DNA from 2 places in the Bacillus sp. NP247 genome. Region 2 is predicted to be linked to the other one. Evidence: riboswitches for the same ligand, from Rfam matches in the RefSeq annotation. Region 2 holds a riboswitch; the other holds the start of a gene.
What was found. Region 2 has a riboswitch for preQ1 ahead of KPL75_RS22110 (QueT transporter family protein). Riboswitches for the same ligand answer to the same signal wherever they lie in the genome.
Positions count from the first base shown of each region.

Region 1: linked by a shared signal. The riboswitch ahead of queC (7-cyano-7-deazaguanine synthase QueC) and the one ahead of KPL75_RS22110 (QueT transporter family protein) in region 2 are both predicted to bind preQ1.

Region 1 is NZ_CP076653.1:3,992,292-3,995,720, forward strand. It holds gene KPL75_RS20785 (ATP-binding protein) at 1-1,118, opposite strand, end outside; PreQ1 riboswitch class I at 1,326-1,369, shown strand; gene queC (7-cyano-7-deazaguanine synthase QueC) at 1,463-2,125, shown strand; gene queD (6-carboxytetrahydropterin synthase QueD) at 2,125-2,616, shown strand; gene queE (7-carboxy-7-deazaguanine synthase QueE) at 2,609-3,325, shown strand; gene queF (preQ(1) synthase) at 3,344-3,429, shown strand, end outside.
Region 2 is NZ_CP076653.1:4,241,390-4,244,818, reverse strand. It holds gene KPL75_RS22115 (ribonuclease H family protein) at 1-552, opposite strand, end outside; gene KPL75_RS22110 (QueT transporter family protein) at 824-1,309, opposite strand; PreQ1 riboswitch class I at 1,316-1,360, opposite strand; gene KPL75_RS22105 (aldose 1-epimerase family protein) at 1,584-2,456, shown strand; gene KPL75_RS22100 (reverse transcriptase-like protein) at 2,603-2,989, shown strand; gene KPL75_RS22095 (DMT family transporter) at 3,003-3,429, shown strand, end outside.

The sequences.
Region 1 (3,429 bases), 250 kb from region 2:
ATGACACTGAAGACGACCATCATCCCGAGTCCGGTCCCTTTTTCTTTCGTCGAATAGAAGGGTGACCCGAGGCGTTTTACTTGTTCTGGATCCATACCAACGCCTGTATCTTTTATATACAATTGTATATGCTTATGGTCTGGAACTAATGTAAGAATAAGGTCACCACCTGTAGGCATAGCCTCAATACAGTTTTTAAAAATATTTAATAAGCATTGGTTCAGCTTTTGTCTTTCACCAGCTATAAAGAAAGATGTACTTTGTTTTATGTAATGTATACGAACATTTGTTAAATTGGCAAGAGGTGTAATTAAAGATAACGCATGAAGTAACTCATCCTCTACTTGTAATTGTTGTTCTTTTTCAATACTCGGTTTTGCAAAAGTTAAGTAATCTGTAAGAACATGATTTGCTTGTTCGATCCCATTAATGGCTATGTCGATATATAATTTTCGTTCCTTCTCAGAGCACGTATCTGACTGTAAAAGTTGCAAAAATCCTTTCGTTGAAGTTAAAGGATTACGAATTTCATGAGAGATGGAAGCTGCCATTTCGCCGATTAAATGAAATTTCTCAGCGTTCATAAGTTCATTTTGGAGACGAACTTGCATTTGTAATATGTGTAGTAAATATAAAATAAGGATCGTGCCAATCATCGTACATAGTTCGTACACAATGATATGTGGTATATAATCTGCATCATTTGTAACACTTGCAAGGAAAAATGGTATCCAACCAAATCCATAAGTAAGACTGTAAAAAATAGCAAGTGTTATTTTTATATGATTAGAACTTCGATTAAAAAATTTGTATGTTAATAGTAGAACAATAAATAGGAGAATAGAAGCGATAAAGGATGGAAACGCACCTATTCCTCCCAATAAAAAGCGATAAATGTTTAATACAGCTAAAATAGAACCACCAGCAATAGGCCCTCCCGTTAACGTACCGACAATTAATACGATATGTCGCATGTCGAACTGAAAACCATTATTTGTTTTTGCTGCAAAAGTGATACATAGTATGGTAGCGAGGCAACACAATACAATAAATATAACTGAATTTAATTTAGGAGATCGTTTCCCTTTCTGATTCCAAAATAAATGATATACGAGCATTGTAACGAGAATAGATAATATATTTAAAAAGAGGTAAATAATAAAGAGTTCCAGTGGGATGCCTCCTCTCTTCTAACATTAAATTAATCATACTATAAAATGAAAGAAATGAAATGCGAAATAGCGGAAAAATCAGAAATTTTTTATGGTAGTATACAATATGTTACAATAAGCTTTGTCAATGAAAGAAGAAATTCCATGCACTGCATGGGAGAGGTTCGCGAACTCCCTCTATAAAAAACTATGGAAACAACAATATCCTTAGGTATTGTTTTGTTTTTTTATTGTGACAGTTCAAGAACGTTCTTTCTTCTTATTCGTAATAGAGAAGGAGAATGAGTGAAATGAAAAAAGAAAAAGCAGTTGTTGTTTTTAGTGGTGGACAAGATAGTACAACATGTTTATTTTGGGCGATAGAGCAGTTCGCAGAAGTGGAAGCTGTAACGTTTAACTACAATCAACGTCATAAGTTAGAAATTGATTGTGCAGCAGAAATTGCGAAAGAGCTAGGTATTAAACATACGATACTAGATATGAGTCTATTAAATCAACTTGCTCCAAATGCGTTAACGAGAACGGATATGGAGATTACACATGAAGACGGTGAATTGCCATCGACATTTGTAGATGGACGAAATTTACTATTCTTATCATTTGCTGCTGTATTAGCAAAACAAGTTGGAGCACGTCATATTGTAACGGGTGTATGTGAAACTGATTTTAGTGGTTATCCAGATTGCCGTGACGTGTTTGTGAAATCGTTAAACGTTACATTAAATTTATCTATGGATTATCCGTTTGTCATTCATACGCCACTTATGTGGATTGATAAAGCGGAGACGTGGAAATTATCTGATGAACTTGGAGCATTCGAGTTTGTTAGAGAAAAAACATTAACATGTTATAACGGAATCATTGGTGATGGTTGCGGTGAATGTCCAGCATGTCAACTTCGTAAAGCAGGATTAGATACGTACTTACAAGAACGCGAAGGGGCGAACAACTAATGGATAATTTCTTTGGATTTCGCATCGTAGAAAATTTGCAAAAAATGGACGAGGATATTCAGCGTAAACAACTCAAATATCATAATAAAAGAGTAATGGTCAGCAAGGAATTTACATTTGATGCAGCACACCATTTACACTGTTATGAAGGGAAATGTAAAAACTTACATGGCCACACATATAAAGTCGTATTTGGAATTAGCGGATATGTGAATGAAATAGGCCTTGCAATTGACTTTGGAGATATAAAAGAGATTTGGAAAAATGAAATAGAAATTTATTTAGATCATCGTTATTTAAATGAAACATTACCAGCGATGAATACGACTGCTGAAAATATGGTCGTTTGGATTTATGAAAAGATGGCAGAAGCATTAACGAAAGATAATCGTGTGAACGAATATAAAGGAGCTCGTGTTGAATTCGTTCGTCTATTTGAGACGCCGACTAGTTATGCGGAAGTAAGACGGGAGTGGATGCTCGATGAGTAAAATCCCTGTCTTAGAAATATTCGGTCCGACTATTCAAGGAGAAGGTATGGTTGTCGGGCAAAAGACTATGTTTATTCGAACTGCTGGCTGTGACTATAGCTGTGCTTGGTGTGATTCTGCTTTTACGTGGGATGGATCAGCCAAAGATCAAATTAGACAAATGCCAGCGGAAGACATTTGGAATGAGCTTGTTGAAATTGGAGGAGAAAATTTCTCTCATGTTACGATTTCGGGTGGAAATCCTGTTTTATTGAAAAATATTGAGTCGCTTCTTTCTATATTAAAAGAGAATGGGATGCGAACGGCGATAGAAACACAAGGGAGTAAATGGCAGGATTGGTTACTTCAAATTGATGAGGTAACGATTTCGCCAAAACCACCAAGTTCAACAATGAAAACAGATTTTCAGATGTTAGATTCTGTAATTCAGAAACTAGCAGGAAAAGATATTAGTCTAAAAGTAGTAGTATTCGATGATCAAGATTTTGAATATGCAGTTAAGATGCACGAACGTTATCCAGATGTACCATTTTTCTTACAAGTAGGGAACGATGATACGAAAACAGTGGATGATGCAATGCTTATTAAAAAATTATTAGATAAGTATGAGTGGCTTATTGAAAAAGCTGTTAACTGTAAAGAGATGAATGACGCGAAAGTATTGCCGCAGCTTCATGCGTTAGTATGGGGAAATAAACGAGGTGTATAACGAGAAGGGATGTTTAAAATGGCAGGAAGATTAGACGAAGATTTAAAAGATGTAACATTACTAGGAAATCAAAATACAAAATATTTATTTGAATATAGCCCGAA
Region 2 (3,429 bases):
CTTTAATTTCATTTGCTTCGCTTTTTGTTCAATTTGATCTAAGTAATGATTTAAATGCTCATCATAGCAAGGCCATTCACCAGCTAGTTGTTGCAGTACAACTTGAGAATCTCCACGAAGTGTAACTGCTTCATACTTAATTCCTAATTCCTCGAGTGTATTCATCCCGTATAATAATGCGGCATACTCCGCTTCGTTATTATCATATATGCCTTCTATGTATGCATTGCGACGAATTCGATAATTTGTATTTCCTTTTTTGTAGTATACACATATGCCCACCCCAGCTTCTTTCGTCTGCACATCATAGCCACCATCAAAATAAACTTGAATTTCTTGAAGATCTTCCTCCACTTGCTTACTCAGTTTTTTCATTTCTTTTAATGACCATTCTGCATCCATTTCATCGTAAAATAAAAGTTCTTTCACCCTGCCTGTTTTCTCAAAATCCTCCGCAAATTGAAGCACTTCTTCTATGTTCATATAATCTGTTGTTAATTCCGTTTGTAAACCACGCTTCGTTTTATACAACCAATGTATCTTATATTTCATACTAGATTCCCCTTTTATAAGACTTTTTATATTTATCCCGCATTAACGGTCAGTAAGACTCCCACCTTAAAATTTAACGAAAGCGAAGAAGTTAGGTGGAAGATCAACTGTCCGTAAATGCCCGATTGGTTCAACTAATAATCAGTGGGGTCCCCCCCACTGATTAAAGTTTCACTTTATTTTATTATATTTTATCAAGAGTCACAGCATTATATTCAATATAATCACATACAAAAAGAGCCATCCTAAACAAGGACGGCTCTTTCATTTATTACATAAATCTTTCAAATTGCACTCGCTTATTAATCCAGTACATTACAGGCATACCAATTGCCATTACAACAAATTCACCAACTGCACAAGTTAGCCATGTCAATAAAAATGGCAGATCAAATGCAAGATGAAGTTCAATTGCTATCATAAACATTGTAATTGTAAAAATAACTGTATTAAAAATCATACGAGCCCAAACACCTTTAATGAAGCGCATAGAAATAATAGTTGCAAGTAGTGCAAGAATTGATTGCCCTACTCCAAATACTAAATCATAAGCGATCATAGGTGAGAAAAAGAGATTCGTTAAAAATACACCTAATACAATCCCGTAAATTGCTTTCTTATTGAATACAACGAGATGATTAAACATCTCTGAAATACGAAACTGTACACTCGTAAAGCCAAATGGCTGAATAAGCATAGAAACAGCAATATATAATGCCGCTAAAATACCATTACCGACTAATGTTCTTATATTCATGACAAAATCTCCTTAGTTTTTTTACGTGGGATGGTTTCGAACCACGTTATTCATTTTTAAGCAACAAGATTATATTTTACGCAATAGGCGCTCTTTCGTCAATAGATTCCTATCATTTACTACCTTTTTTCTTTTAGACAACGTATAATAAAGTGAAACTTTAATCAGCGGAAGTTTTGTCCATTCCCCACTGATTATTAGCCCGCACCAATCGGGTTTTTACGGACAGTTACTACTGGATAAAACATATGAAAGATTTAGGAGGTTTCACTTCATGACAGCAACAATTCAAAATGAAAAAGTGATCGTTTCCATTTCTGACAAAGGTGCAGAATTACAAAGCGTTCGCTTAAAAGCAGATAACACTGAATACTTATGGCAAGGCGATTCTACTTATTGGGGACGCCGCGCACCAATTTTATTCCCAATTGTCGGCCGATTAGTAGATAATACATACTACGTAGATGGTAAACCATATTCTTTAACACAACACGGCTTTGCTCGTGATCTTACATTCTCTGTAAAAGAACAAAGTGAAACGAATATCACTTATATTGTTACTGGTAATGAAGAAACATTAAAAAAATACCCATACGAATTTGAATTACTCGTTTCTTATGAAGTAGACGAACAAAATATACATGTTACATATGAAGTAAATAATCCTACTTCAAAAGAGATGTTCTTCTCAATCGGAGCACACCCTGGTTTCAACTTCCCCTTATTAGAGGGCGAATCATTTACAGATTATCATTTATCATTTAATGGTTCTGAACGCTTAGAAACAAACGTATTAGAAGGACCTTACCTTTCAAGTAAAAAGCAATTAATCGCTGAAAATACGAATGAATTACCACTTACATACGATTTATTCAAAAATGATGCGCTTATTTTTGAAAATATGAATACGAATGAAATCTCTATTCGTTCTCATAAACATAATAAATTTGTAAAAGTAGAATTTGACGGCTTCCCATTTGTCGGTGTATGGACACCAGGCGAGAACGCACCTTTCTTATGTATTGAACCTTGGTACGGGATTGCTGATGAAATAAATCCAGCAAAAGATTTTAAGGAAAAAAAAGGAATTCAATCGTTACAAGCGAATGAAACATTTACATGTCGTTATAGCATTACAATTGGATAAAGTGAAACTTTAATCAGTGGGGGGTGTTCATCCTCACTGATTATTAGCCACACCAATCGGGTGCTAACGCGGGATAAGTACTCTATCCCCTACTTCAAGGAAACATATAAGTAGGGGATAATCTTATAATTTGGAGGTTTCTCATTTTGATTGAAGTATATATTGATGGTGCATCAAAAGGAAATCCTGGTCCTTCTGGTGCAGGAGTGTTTATTAAAGGGGTTCAACCAGCTGTACAATTATCACTGCCCCTTGGGACAATGTCCAATCATGAAGCAGAATACCACGCTTTACTTGCAGCATTAAAATATTGCATGGAGCATAATTATAACATTGTCTCTTTTCGTACAGATTCGCAACTTGTCGAGCGGGCTGTTGAAAAAGAATACGCAAAAAATAAAATGTTTGCACCGCTTCTAGAAGAAGCACTGCAGTATATAAAAAGTTTCGATCTCTTTTTTATTAAGTGGATTCCAAGTAGTCAAAATAAAGTCGCTGATGAATTAGCTAGAAAAGCTATCTTACAAAATTAACGGGGGTATGAGTGTGAAAAAAGATTGGATTGCTCCTCTTGCTTTATTATTTGTCTCTTTTATTTGGGGAGCTACGTTTGTTGTCGTTCAAAATGCTATGTCTTTCGTTGGTCCATTTACTTTTAATGGTATTCGCTTTTTATTCGCTGGAATTATTTTATTATTCGTTCAAATGATTTTCTCAAAAAAATCTTCAAAACAAGATATAAAACAGAGTAGTCTCGCTGGATTAATCGTTGGATTCTTTTTATGTATTGGCTATGTATTACAAACATTCGGCTTACTTTATACAACTTCTTCAAAAGCTGGTTTCTTAACAGGGCTTAGTATCGTTATGGTACCAATTTTATCTTTTATCTTTTTAAAACAAAAAGCTACCATTTTTATCGTACTTGGCATTGCTGTAGCAACAGCAGGTTTATACTTATTAACGGCTGGTG